Regions from separate parts of the Paenibacillus sp. S-12 genome, predicted to be linked through region 3. Evidence: riboswitches for the same ligand, from Rfam matches in the RefSeq annotation. Region 3 holds a riboswitch; each other region holds the start of a gene.

Region 1 (4,768 bases), on a different contig from region 3:
GCTCTACTTTTTCCCCGGCCTTGCCGTTCTTCGTCGTTGGATTCACCAACTGCTTGCCTGTTCCCTGCTCCACATACTTAATTGTCACATGTTGATCTGGATGAGTAATTGGATTCTTAATGTAGAGGATAGAGAAGGTCTGAGTCGCTTCTCCCGTGAAGACATAGTCATAAGCAGCGTGTTCCGGGTTGTAGACTGCATCTGTCACAGTAATCGGTGTAGGTTTCAGCGTAATGTGTTCCCCGGCTTTGCCTTTCAGTGAAGTTGGTTCTGCCAGCGGTGCAAGAGTTTCCTTATCCAGATGCAATACCGTCAGCAGCAATGGCTCTACTGGTTCGCCCTTCTTGTAGTAAATCGTATACAGTTGTTCTGGAGTCCCCTCAATTGTAATGTCATGGTTGAATTTTATTGGCTGGTACACGGCGTCAGCGACGGAAATTGGCTCAGCTGTTACATGAACGACTTCGCCAGACTTTCCACTGACCGTAGTAGGTTCATGCAGCACTGCGTCAGTGCCTTCTTCAAGATGATGAACAGTTACGAAATAGGTTGGCAGCTCTTTCTTGCTGTAGAAGAACGTATAGGATTGTTCAGCTTGCTCAGTGACTGCGTATTCATGCTGATAGGAAGCTGGCACGTAGATTACACCATCAACTGTAATATCTTCTGCTCTCAGTGTGATGGTTGCCCCAACCTTGCCGCTTGTTGAAGTGGACTCCTTCAGAACTGTGCCAGTAGCTGCATCCTTATAGTGGACGTGCACGGTGCGTTCTTGAGGAATAACGTTCTTCTTGGTGTGGATGAAGGTATAGGATTGCTCCTCTTTGTCAGTAATGGTGTATTCATGTTCATAAGTGTTAGGAACGTAGACAACACCATTAATCGTAATATCTTCCGCCTTCAGCGTAACCGTTTCTCCAACCTTACCGCTTGTCGAAGTAGATTCCTTCAGAACCGCACCAGTATCCGCCTCTTTATAGTGGACGTGAACAGTGCGTTCTACAGGAGCATTCTTGGTGTAGAAGAAGGTATTCTCTTGGTTAGCCTCAGCCGTGAATGTGTATCTGACTTCCGGATTCACTGGAGTGTAGCCTGTGATTTCAAGTGCAGTCAGTGTTACTGATTCTCCAGTTTTGCCGTCTTTCGAAGAGTCTTTTGCGATAGGTAGCTTGGTATCTTGGTCAATGTAGTGGATGTTTACTTTTTGAGCGTTTGCTTTGTAGAAGAAGGTAACCACGTTGTCTGTAGCTTTGACGGTATAGGTTATTTCCGCCTTTTCAGGCGTGTAACCCGGAATATCCAGAGCTTTCAACGTAACGGCCTCGCCAACTTTGCCTGAACGAGAAGTGTCGTCGTCAGCAATGGACTTGCTCGTATCTTTATCGACGAACTTGATAGTGATAGGGAGATCCGTTTTCTTGTAGAAGAAGGTGTACTCGTTGTCCTTGGCCTTGAACGTGTACTGAACCTCAGTCTTCTCAGGTGTGTAACCCGGAATATCCAGAGCCTTCAACGTAATCGTCTGTCCGATTGTGCCGGAGAGAGAAGAGTCGTCGTTAGCGATGGATTTACCTGTTTCTCTATCTACGTACTTAATCGTTAACTTTTGTGGAGCTAGCGCATATCCGAACCATATGGTTTTATTAGGCTCCTGAATCGTTAACGTTTCTTCTGTAGGGTCAGTACCCTTTTTCAATACATAGTTATCAAGCTTCGGAGCAGGAACCTTGTATTTCGGCCCTATGTCCAGCGCGTCCTTGCCGTTGACGGTGAAGGATCCACTGTACAACTGCTCTGCAAGATCCACACGTTCAACAACCTTGCCGTCTGCGTTAATAGGCTCGCCTTGGTCATTTACCTTGTAGCCTTTCACAAGTATGGAGCCTTTGCCGAAGCTGACTTGCGGCACTTCAAACTCTTTTGATGTACGTTGTTGATTCACATCTGTGTATTCTATGGTAGTTCGCCCGTTTGTCGGGTAATTGACATCGGCGCTTGGATTTTTGGAAGAGTCCATTTTGATGGTATATGTCAAGGTTGCCGGACTTCCTTCTACGATGTTGCCAACGTCCCATACAAACGTTTCAGAAGCTGCATCCCATTTCACTGTCCCTTGAGATACTTTATAGTCTTGATTTTCAACAGGTGCATTACCCTTGAAAATAAGGTTAAACATTTCACCCATCGGATCCTTGACTACAGCATTTTCAGCCGCGTAAGAGATTTTCCCTGCCAGTTCAGAGAAAACCTTCTCCAGCTCCGCACTGTCAGATGGGTAATAGTTGTTTGCTGAAGCGCTGTTTTTTAATACATATACAGCGTTAGCATCATTGCCGACCTCAAGCCCGATCGAATAAATGTTGATTCCTGCATCCTTGGATGCCTTGGCTTGAGATATCGTAGGAATTCCATTGTCCTTAACCGTATAGTTGCCTATCGTGTATCGATCCCCGAACAAGCCAGAGGATAATTGATAGCTGTTGCCTGAACCGATAGTCTTGGTGTAGTCAAAATCTGATAATACAAAGTTGTACTTATTGTTGGGCCATGAATAAGAGGCAGCTTTTTTTGCAGGAGAACTGAACGTTGGCGCACCGTCGCTGAGCAGCACAATAAATTTATTTTTGGCTGAACTCTTGGTAGCTAATAAACGATGTGCTGTGTAGAGAGCGCTTTGTATGTTTGTCCCTCCGGAAGCCGAGATACCCTTAATATTGTTCAGGAGCTGCTGTTTATCATTCTGGCCAAGGAATCCGGATGATGTGTCCTCTGAGCTGGTGCTAAACGTGACAAGAGCAATTCTTGTTTTGACGTTGGAAAAAAGCAGCGTATTTACAAATTTCTCTGCTGCCTTTTTGGCATTGTCTAACCGTTTGTAGGATCTCATACTGTCTGACTTGTCTAAGACAAGTACGACATCGGTGTCACCGGCTTCAACGTTCTTCCCTTCGGCGGTTAGAGTAATCTTCCATTCTCCCGGCGTCCCGGTTGGCTTCGCTGTCTTGCTTAATTTCACAGCACCTGATTCTGGCCAGATTGGATCTTGTGCGGCTGCATCTGCACTTTGCAGTGTGTGAGGAATAAACCCGAAGAACACGGCAAATACGCACAGCCATGTTACAGCTAACTTTACTCTACGTTTCATTCAATTCGCCACCTCATTTTTTCATTTTATTCCTCCCTTAACTACAGTGAGTCCATGCCTCCTCATTCTTATTTATATAGCTCAACGGAAAGTTAATTCCGTCGGAACCTCACATAAATAAAAAAAGTCCGGCTGCAATAACGTGATCGTTAGTTGCAGCCGGACTGTCATAGGTCATAAGACCGTTAGACTCCGAAGCTTTGCGGCCTAATCTTTCGATTAGTGTGCCCTATGAGATTTAATTAAGTGCTTCGTAAATGTAAGCGTAGATGACTGAGATCCTAGGCATAGGGAACTATCATGCTCAATATAGGTTAAGAGGAACAATTTGTCAATGATAAGAAAATACTAGTTGGTATACATACTACAAGTATTAACCTACTAGAGTTGAATCATACATCGGACAGAGTGTCGTATCTTACTCTATTACGAGAAATTGATATGCTAGTGAATTCAGATATAGAACATAAATATTCATTTGAATCGCCGCCATGTCCATATGATAATAATTAGAGTAGTTAAAAGACTGATTTGCAAATTCACATATGGTGTATACAGCCGGTAAAACAATCACCCCATAGGGCTTAAGATTTTTGTAAGGATTGAGTAAGGAATAAGAGAACACTGTCTTATACAATAACTATGAAGACATCGGGAAATTGGCAACTGAGTGAGAGGAGATACTGCCATGACGTATCTAGTACGTACACATCATCTGTCGAAGACGTTCCAAGGCAAAGAGGTCGTCTCGAATGTAAATATGAATATTCGCCAGGGAGAGATCTATGGATTTCTAGGGCCGAACGGGGCCGGCAAAACAACGATCATGAAGATGATTACGAACCTAATTAAGCCTACGATTGGTCAAATCGAATTGTTCGGAGAAACATTAGCTCCTGATTCCTATCATCTGCTATCCCGCATGGGGACAATTATCGAATACCCCGTATTTTATGACAAGCTGTCGGCGAGAGATAATCTGGAACTGCATTGTGCATATATGGGGTATCACAATATGCATTCCATTGATGAGGCACTGGAGCTTGTGAAGCTTCATCATGTTGGAAATAAATCGGTCAAGGACTTTTCATTAGGAATGAAGCAGCGCCTCGGTATCGCGAGAGCAATATCGACGAAGCCGGAGTTGCTTATGTTTGATGAGCCTATTAACGGACTGGATCCGATAGGGATTAAGGAGATCCGGGATTTGCTGCTTATGCTGAGCAAGCAATATGGCACGACAATTTTGATATCCAGTCATTTATTGGGTGAGATTGAGCTTGTCGCAGATACGATTGGCGTCATTAATCATGGCCGGTTAATTAAAGAAGTATCCATGGATGAGGTTCGAATGAAAAATTGTGAATATGTTGAGATTGTGACAAGCGACTGCACGCGAGCTTCATTCCTGCTAGAAGATAAGTTAGGCATACACAATCTGCGGGTTATGGATGAGCGGATGATCCGGGTATATGATCCGAATATCCAGCAAGGAGTGTTGACGAAGGAATTGGTCCTGAATGATATCCAAATTGAATCGATTCACAAGAAAAACAGTTCCTTGGAGCAGTACTTTTTATCGTTATTGGATGGAGGCGATCATGTTGCTTAATCTAGTAAAAT
Region 2 (4,768 bases), on a different contig from region 3:
TGGTGGATCGATGGTGAGAGAGATGATTCGCTTGGCACAGGAAAATTTGACGAAGCAGAATGGAAGCAATGAATAACTGCCAGAGCATAAAAGAAACCATCCATTCGCTTCAAAAGCTGAATTATAGAAAGGTGTCCCAACATGTGCTATGAAAGCATTATTATTGGTGGCGGCATTGCAGGTCTTCAAGCTGCCATTCAGTTAGGCAGATATCAGCATCGCGTACTGCTCATTGATAATGAGAACGGCAGGTCGACGATCTGCCGTTCCTACCATAACATTCTTGGATGGCCTGATGGAGTATCTGGCGAACAGCTTCGCCTTCTCGGGAAACAGCATGCTAAATCTCTCGGCATATCCTTCTTGAAGGATACCGTGATACAGCTTTCGCGCGATGACTCACAGGGTTTTCTTGTGAATACACTGGAGAATGGTCAATTTGCAGCATCAACACTGTTACTGGCAACCGGAATTATGGATAGACTCCCGCCCTTGCCTCATCTCATGCCTTGTCTTGGGCTTACCGTATATGTATGCCCAGATTGCGACGGCTATGAGGTAGCTGGCCGCCGCACTATCGTAATGGGTTCAGGCCCTACTGGGGCGAATATGGCGCTAACGCTATCTTATTGGACTTCCGACCTCATTTATATTAATCATGAGCAGAAGCCCTTATCCATGGAACACATGGAGTTGTTAGCTGAGCATCATATAGAGCTAGTTAATGAAGGTATCGATTCTATTTTATGCGAGGAAGAAGGTATCTTCAGCGGCGTGAAGCTCACCGATGGCAGAACGATAAACGGTGAGCGCGGGTTCGTTGCTTTTGGCGGCAATGAAGTGCGTTCCTCGCTGGCTGAACAGATCGGCGTAGAGCGTCTCGAAAATAAGCATATCATCGTAGATCCCCGTACAAAAATGACCAATGTACCGAATGTATGGGCGGCCGGAGATATAGGCGTGCATTCCGAGCAGGTTACAATCGCATTGGGCGAGGGATCACAAGCTGCGATCTGGATACATAAAGCACTCATGCAAAAACGAGAAGGAAAGAACAAATAAATCTGTATTTCCTCATGGTCAGTCGTGGAAAATAAGTCTTCGCATACGGTACAATAGAGGCACGAATGCAACAGTAAGGGGGTGCCTCTTATTTCAAAGAAGAGATTAATACTATCACGGTTGATCGGCGCTGCAGCGCTATTGTTACTGCTGACCGGATTAGCTCTTATCCTGTTTCCCAAGTGGAACGAATACAATGAACAGCAAAGAGAGCTTCGCTTGCTTACCGAATGGGACAATCTCCCTCAGGATATCATTCCTGTGTCCTCAACATCAGAGAGCGATCCGGCCGCCGGGAAGAAGAAGCTCCAACCGAAAGTCATAGATGGTCTGCATGTGTACGGCACGATTTCTATAGCGAAAATTGATTTGCGCGAACCTATGGTGGAAGGGGCTACTCCGGCTTCTCTTAAGGTGGGAAGCGGAATTGTGGTGCCTGGACGAATGCCGGGAGAGCTCGGCAACTTCGTATTGGCAAGTCACCGCAGCCTGACCTTCGGCAGGCATTTCAATAGACTGGATGAGTTAACAGCAGGGGATAAGATTCAGCTGGAAACAGCCGAACAAACGTATACCTACACCGTACAGTCGAAATCCGTCGTCGTACCGGAGGATCTGTCCGTTCTGGATCAGAATCCGGATGCACGGGAATTGACATTGATTACTTGCGAACCGATCGATACGGCTACCCATCGACTGATCGTCAAGGCTGTTATGGACAACACGCTGTAATAAGTTTGCAGAAAAAAGCGCCGCCTTCAGTATATGAATGCGGCGCTTTTCATGATTCATGATTCTATTAACTAGCTTTGCGGCGTAAAGAAGTTCTGCGTATAGTAAACTTTCGATGGGCCTCCGAAATATACCCCCACACCAATGCTAGAGAAGCCTCCCAAAATATTGGCGCGATGGCCCTTTGAATTCATCCAGTTCTCATGGACAAAAATCGCGCTAGTCTGCCCGGCTGCTATATTCTCTCCTGCTGACTTATACACGATTCCGTCTGCCTTTATCCGATCGAATGGAGACTTGCCATCTGGATTGTTATGATCGAAAAAGTTTCTCCGTCCCATGTCTCCACTATGCTTGCGCGCTGTTCCGGCAATTTTATCATTCCACTGCAGCGGCTTCTCACCATTGCGGACGCGAACCGCATTTGCAAGATCGAAAACCTGCTGTTCGAAGCTTGTCCGCAATTGCTCGCTAGGCGTACCAAAATAGCCTTTGAATGACAGCTCCACCTCTTCAGAGATAAATTGGACAGCCGTTACTGTACCGCGCTGATTCAAATCATAGAACACGGTTGCATACGCATTGCCAACCTTGTGCAGGCTGTATTTCCCACCGTTGTCCCTGTAATGATAGATCGTATTTCCTTTTTTAATACTGCTAAGCGACGTCCCAAAGGCTGCTGCAACTTCCTGCTTCGTCGCACCGAATCCAATGCCGCCATAGCTTCCCTTTGCATTTGTGTATAGGGCCACAACCTCATGATTGCGTACACCTACCTGTACATACTGCTTATAATCCTGATTGTAAATATACCACTGAAAGCCATATTCACTAAGGTCTTTGCGAGCAGGTTGGCCCAATCGCTCAATAAGTTGCTTCTCGCTCATGCCCATCGAAATGCCTTGGACATTGATTGCTGCTGTCTGAGGCGCATTCACTTTTTCCAAGGAAGGGGTCCCGCTTCCGCTCAGCTTATCTGCTGCATAGAGGGCAGGCTGAGAAATGAACATCCCGAACAGCATTGATGCGCTAACCAGCAGCGTTATTCGTTGCTTCCTGCAAGCTAGCCATAGTTTATTTTGTTGTTGAATCGTTGCGTTGTTGTCTTTTGTTGCTGTACAACGTGTCCGCATCCTTACCATCTCCCATTCTTTGACGTTGTCCGCTCGAATGAGATGAACACCAGGGGCGCTTCTTCATACGTACAAAAAAGCGCCACCCTAATGGCGGCGCACTTAAATAGACGCTCATATTGCAATTAGGGCAACCCGGCTGTCATCGCATTGTGTAAATGCATTAGACCCGTGGCTTTGCGTCCCCTGCTTTCGCTAGGGTTTGCCATTATCCAAATGTAACAGTTATATGTCTATGGTAACATGCAACTAAATGGCTTGTACACATCTGATTCATAAAGATCCCTTGATTCGTCAAAAAAGTGACATTAGCCGTCTTTGTTCTAGATTCTGAACAAATATTGAAATTGCTGAAACACAGACTTTTAAACGAATCTTACACCAACTGCCGGCTTCTTTTTAATCTTCATCACTTAGGCTGAACTTTGTCATTCGTCAGTTTGACAGCTTGAATGCCGGTCATATTTCAAGCCCGCTAACAGGAACTATCGACATGGACAAGACTGTCATGGGACATTCCTTCGGGGGCGCAACTGCCTTCAACGTGCTGAACATAAATGGTCGCGTAAGCGCAGCTGTTAATATGGATGGCTCCCTCTATGAGCTGGACATGAATCCACTTAGCAGCAAGCCCGCCATGTTCCTGAAGGCCGATAAACTCGCTGAAATGAAGGAACAGCAGCGTAAAGGAATCGGGGGACACCTTCTAAAGGGTGCCAACAATGAGTTCCCCGAAGTAACGTGTCATTAATCGTACGAAAGCAAACCGGGAGGGCAACTTTGCTTCCCGGTTTCGTGATGATACAGATTACACGGCTTTTATTTGCACCTGTATTGCTAACGCTGCCAACGCAAATAACCGGCCATAAGGCCGGCTATTTTGAATAAATCAGCTATCTTCAAGTAAATACATTTATATCATAAGCATAAATAATGGCTGTTTTTTCTCGTAACTAGAATTTAGGATTTTAACGGAATCACATTTTTGTCAATCTGCGCCTTGGATGCTTCCCCAATGAGCCCTAATCTCCACAATGCCGTTCCCTTCAACTGATAGCGTTTAGCTAGTCCAATCACGCTGCTAATCGTCTTCTCATTCTCACTCCAAGTGGAAATGCCTAATATCAGCTTCTCCTTCGGCACTTCCTTCAGAGCAAGCTTAATTGCCTCATTCACCTTGTCCAACGGCTCCGGAACTTTCCCTCTCGTATATTCATACGCCATAATAATGAGATCATCCGCCGCTGTCGAAAGTGTCTTGTAGTCGTATCCTTTATAAGCTCCATTCAACGGATGAAGCGCCAGAGACAGCTTGATGTTCGCTGCTTTGGCCTGTTTGGACAAGCCGATAACGAACTCATTATAGTCCCGCTTCGCTTTTTCGATATCGCCAGACAGACCCAAACCTTCGAAGTCGAGCACAATACCGGAAAATCCCTTGTCTGCGACAAGCTTCATAATGTCTTCAATCGCCTTGTCTCGCAGCGCCGCATCTTCAAGCATTTTCGTCAGCTCATTTTTCCTGTCAGTCGAAAATACCATCAAATACGGACTCGTTCCATCCTGCTTGGCCTTATCCAATATACTCTCAGGAGTGATATCCCCTGCAGCTTGAGGCCAGTTGTACTCGGAACCGCTTGTTGTAATCGTCCCATCGTCCTGAAGCCGTGCCCAGCCAAATGCAACCGAGTCAAATTGAGGAATGTACTGACGCTCGCCGAAGGATTTCAGCGCATAGAAAGCCAAGCTGTACATCTTCTTCGGCGGGGATTGAAGTGCAACAACCCGACTCTTCTGATCCCAAGATACTTGTGCACCGAACTGCTTGCTAAAGAAGCTAA
Region 3 (4,768 bases):
CATATACGTATGGAAGAGGGTATCGGTGTCTTGAGTCACTTCCCAAAACGATACGCCATTCAAACCGCCCAGCGAGATCGTGACATCGCCGCCCATTTCGCGAATTTCCCGAATAGACTGCTTAATCCCTTGGTATTGGGTGTTATCCGCATTCTTTTCATTCAATACGGAATATCCTCCCCAGCCCCATTGCACTTTGCCGTCCGCGATTTGCTGCGAACTGGATTGAATAAAGCCGAGATTGAAAAATTTCACGCCGGTATCCTCGGAAATTCTAGCGAGGTTAGGGGCGCCGTTGTTGGAGTATCCTGGCTTGGTAACCCATGCAACCATATCAACGAATGGAGAATTGACTTGCTTCGGCCACTCGATTCCTTGGCCAACCCCAAAATCATATCCCGGGGCTGTCGCTTCGATAACGGAAATGGTGCGTTTTTTCTCGACCGTTAATCCTTGCGAATCCGTAACGGAGTACACCAGCTCATACTTGCCCGTAGCATTCGTATTAACATCTCCCGTCACGGCAATACGGGAAGTCAGATCTCCGTCTTCTGCGTCCGTAGCAGTTACGCCGGCCAGCTTATCAAAGTTGTCGCCAACTGTAAGCGTCAGATCTGCTATGCCATGCAAAACAGGCGGTTGATTCTTGCTTGGAGCTTCTTCGACAACAGTAATGGTGCGTTTTTTCTCGACCGTTAATCCTTGCGAATCCGTAACGGAGTACACCAGCTCATACTTGCCGGCTGCATTCGTATTAACATCTCCCGTCACGGCAATACGTGATGTGAGATCTCCGTCTTCTGCGTCCGTAGCAGTTACGCCGGCCAGCTTATCGAAGTCGTCGCCGACTGTAAGCGTCAGATCCGCTACGCCATGCAAAACAGGCGGTTGATTCATGCTTGGAGCTTCATCACCCAGAATGAGTTGTCTGTTCATTTCCGGGCTGTTATTCGACACCCGCTGAACCAGCTCCATGCTTGTAATCTTGGCATCTCCCTTCAGTTTGAACGTATAGGATCTGCCAGTTTCAATCGTTTTTGCATCATAGACCGATTTCAAATCGACGACCGTGTAACCGTTCTCATTCGTTACGGTTCCCGCCAAATAATCGCCGGAAGTCAACGGCCCATCGGCTTGGATGTAAAGCTTCGGCAGCTTAACCGTTTTTGCTCCTCTTTCCACCGCTTTCAACACTTGATTCGATTCGGTCAAAGACTCGTTATTGAAGAGGGTAATTTCATACCCTTTGCTGTTGCCCCAAGCCTCAGTATACGGTTTCACATCCGCCGTTACGTCCAGCTTGGTATATTGGATTTCATGTGTTGTCAACGCCTGGCTTCCGAAGAGGCCTTCTTTCGTTGCCTTTGTTAATTTGTCGCGCTTGGCAGGATCCGTAGTAGGGGCATCATTGGAAGCCATCCAAGCAATGACGCCGCCCAGACCGTTTTCAAGCACATATTTCGTTTTCTCTTGAATAGATCTTTCATTGTCATACGTGTAGAATACGCCAGTTGTCCCATCATACAGATATGGAGCTTTGGCGGCATCATCCCAATATTCCTTGAGATTCGGGTAAGTGGCCTTCAGCTTGTCGAGGTTGCGATAAGACCAAATCCCTGTTCGGCGGCCGCCGTCCCCAATAGCGAGCGCTGCTTCGCCAACCGCGCCGCGGGATGGAGTCAGATCCGCATCCTTCGCGGATAGTGCCGCATCGCCGAATAAACCCGGATGATTCGGATCGGATCCTTGCGACACTTTATCCCAGCCGCGAGTATAGTAGGCTGCCCCGATCACAATCTTATTCGGCTCAGCACCTTGCTGAATCAAATAATTCACGCTCTCGTCGATGGACAGGTTGTTGCCCGTGAGCGGGTCGTTCGGGTTCGTATACAAGCCGGTATGGTGGCCGCTTACTTCATCCCATGCGCCGCGCATGTCATAAGTCATAATGTTGGCAAAGTCTACAATGTTGAACAGTCTTGGCACATCAATGCCGATATCAATCTTGCTCTTCGGCGCTGGAAGCGCAACAGACAGTTCATATGCTTTACCAAGCTCGGCTCCTTGCTTATTCAATGCGTTTTTGATGTCTTGCAGGAGCAAAATATAATTGTTTTTGTCCTCCGGCATGGCGTATTTCGTACCTTCATCGTTCTTATTATCGACCAAATCGGGCTGTCGAACTTCAGCCGGGAACTCCCAATCGACATCCACGAAGTCCATGTTTGTGTACTTGATGAATTTCATGACATTTTGGATCAGATTCGCCCGTTTTGAAGCATCGGCTGCTACGACAGCGAAGTCGCCTGATTTCGACCATCCGCCAAGAGAGATGCCGATCTTCAGATTCGGGTTTTCTGCGCGCAATTGCTGCAGGGCGATAAGGATGCCTGCATTGGCCGCTTGCCATTGAACGCCATCCTGGCCGACAGGCGCTTCTACAGCCGCATCCTTGTCCGTAAATACAAGGTTGCCTTGGGCATCAAAATCGAGAAACGCATAGTTCAAATGGGTTAATTGATCGGCCGGAATATCCTTGGGATAAAAGTTTCCTTGTCCTCCCCAAATTGACCAATCGCCATAGTACATGACATTCCGGATTTCCTTTGTTGCATTTTTGACCACAGGTTCCTGTGCTGCGGAAACAGTCGTTCCTGCGTAAGCCGGCGCCAACGAAGATACGAACATCATGATGGTCATTACCGTCATTGCGAACAATCTTCGGGCACTCCGCTTTCTCCCAGTCTTCATCCGTTATTCACTTCCTATCAATAGATTTTATTAATAGGCAGCTAGGGTGGGGCATCTCGCCATGAATCATACAGAAACAACGAATACGACTAATAGAGATGGGGTTCTATTAATCGGCGTCTGGCAGGCATGGAATTTCTTCCTTAGCCCCTTTAGTTTTGCGTCACTAGATTTCCCTAGCTTTGCCTAGTCGTGCTTGTGCAAACATGCATACTCTTGCATAACGATACATGTTTACACCGTTAAATATACAGCAGTTTCGCGTTTCGTTAATGGGTCATGCGGCTCAAATGTGAATATATGAACATAGGACGATATTATTATTCAGTTGAAATCTATCATGTTGAAATTCGGATGGAATAAGGGGATGTATGTTAATTCCATATGGTTTGATACTGGACATCAAGCCTGTAACTGCAACGTTCCCTTGTTACTCCTTGTAATGCTTTTTTACAGATTCTTCATGTCCGGAAAGGCTTGGGCAGTAGGTCTTAGGGAGGATGGGAGATGTATTGCAGTGTGGGTGAACGAGCCAGAGTTCGCAAAATAATAACGGAATATAACTTTCCTTATAAGTCAAATTCATGCAACTAAATAGTTCCTTTGATGGATTTAAAAGGATTTATCCTTCGTTTTTGGGTAATTATACCTCGTCCATAAGTTGGAGAATCAGGAATAAAACAGTGGGCTGACGATCATTTTTCAAAAACGGAACCAGGATTGCTTTGACAGGTAATCCATTTTATTTTATAGTAAGTAACACACTAACTACTAAAGGAGTTGCCATGGAAGAACTTTTTAAAGAACTTCAGAAGTGGGGCTTTTCGCAATATGAATGTAAGGCGTATATAGGGCTGTTAAAAAATTTCCCCATTACCGGATATGAAATAAGTAAAAGGTCAGGTGTACCTCGTTCAACGATTTACGAAGTGTTAGCAAAATTAATGGATAAAGGTGCGGTTTATACAGTACCTTCTGACCCTGTAACCTATGCACCCTTACCCGCAAAAGAATTAATCCGTCGCTTGCGTAATGACTTTGATAATTCTATGGATTATCTGGAAAAGAATTTATCTGCGTTAGAAAGTGAACAGGAAGTAGATGTCATTCGACGCATCAGCAGTGATGAACGCGTTGCGGCCGAAATGATTGACATTATCGATAAAGCGGAAGAAGAAATATGGTTGTCGATTTGGGAACCGCAAGTCTCTTCTGTAAAAGGTGCTGTAGATAGGCGGATAAAAGAGGATATTCACGTTTTTTCGATTCTTTTTGGAGCACCTGAGATTCGGCTTGGTGTAACGACTCATCACAATTATATGGCTCCAGAAGTAGCTGAGGAACGTATGAATGGTCGCTTAACGATTGTTGCACGGGACAATGAAGAAGTATTAATTGCAAACTTTTCGCCAAACACACCGGCATGGGCGGTAAAAACAGAAGACCCGGCACTTGTGTTAATCGCGATGGAATACATCAGACATGACATTATGTTTTCAGAATTAGTGAAAGAAGTGGGTCCAGAGAAAACAGAAGCACTTTGGAAAAACGACCCTAACCTATTTCATGTTGTTACTGGAAAACGGTTCAAATAAATTGAACCGTATTTTCTTTCTCTTTTTCATAGTAGTTAGTGTGTTAGCTTCTAATGTTTAAAAATAAGGAGGGGATGAAATGAGTCTGTCGAATGTCCAAATGAATTCGACTCAGAAAGATGAAGACAGCTTTATCCAAGGAGTAAAAGATTGTATCCCTACCTTACTAGGGTATTTAAGTATCGGATTAGCTGCTGGCGTGATCCAAAAAACTGCGGGACTTAGCATAGCTGAGATCGCTCTAATGTCTTTAATTCTTTATGCGGGCTCAGCTCAGTTTATTGCTGCAGGCATGATCGCAACAAGTAGTTCGCTTACTGCTATAATTATTACGATTTTCTTTGTTAATCTTCGTCATATTTTACTTAGTGCAGCACTAGCACCTTATTTTCGGCATCTTTCTCCGCTTCGAAACATGCTGG

The links. A riboswitch is a leader RNA that binds a small molecule or an ion and turns the genes downstream of it on or off. The one in region 3 is predicted to bind cyclic di-GMP.
Region 1: another riboswitch for cyclic di-GMP. It lies ahead of NO352_RS23255 (MucBP domain-containing protein); the one in region 3 lies ahead of NO352_RS06540 (glycosyl hydrolase family 18 protein).
Region 2: another riboswitch for cyclic di-GMP. It lies ahead of NO352_RS23080 (CAP domain-containing protein); the one in region 3 lies ahead of NO352_RS06540 (glycosyl hydrolase family 18 protein).

What each region holds. Positions count from the first base shown of each region.
Region 1 covers NZ_JASIUF010000026.1:116,461-121,228, forward strand. Annotated here, with positions in the region: gene NO352_RS23255 (MucBP domain-containing protein) at 1-3,145, opposite strand, end outside; cyclic di-GMP riboswitch class I at 3,297-3,384, opposite strand; gene NO352_RS23260 (ABC transporter ATP-binding protein) at 3,834-4,757, shown strand; gene NO352_RS23265 (ABC transporter permease) at 4,747-4,768, shown strand, end outside.
Region 2 covers NZ_JASIUF010000026.1:74,010-78,777, reverse strand. Annotated here, with positions in the region: gene NO352_RS23095 (alpha/beta-type small acid-soluble spore protein) at 1-76, shown strand, start outside; gene NO352_RS23090 (NAD(P)/FAD-dependent oxidoreductase) at 142-1,062, shown strand; gene NO352_RS23085 (class D sortase) at 1,144-1,794, shown strand; gene NO352_RS23080 (CAP domain-containing protein) at 1,866-2,927, opposite strand; cyclic di-GMP riboswitch class I at 3,054-3,144, opposite strand; gene NO352_RS23075 (alpha/beta hydrolase) at 3,376-3,678, shown strand; gene NO352_RS23070 (stalk domain-containing protein) at 3,888-4,768, opposite strand, start outside.
Region 3 covers NZ_JASIUF010000005.1:784,407-789,174, forward strand. Annotated here, with positions in the region: gene NO352_RS06540 (glycosyl hydrolase family 18 protein) at 1-2,751, opposite strand, end outside; cyclic di-GMP riboswitch class I at 2,864-2,948, opposite strand; gene NO352_RS06545 (TrmB family transcriptional regulator) at 3,537-4,346, shown strand; gene NO352_RS06550 (AzlC family ABC transporter permease) at 4,426-4,768, shown strand, end outside.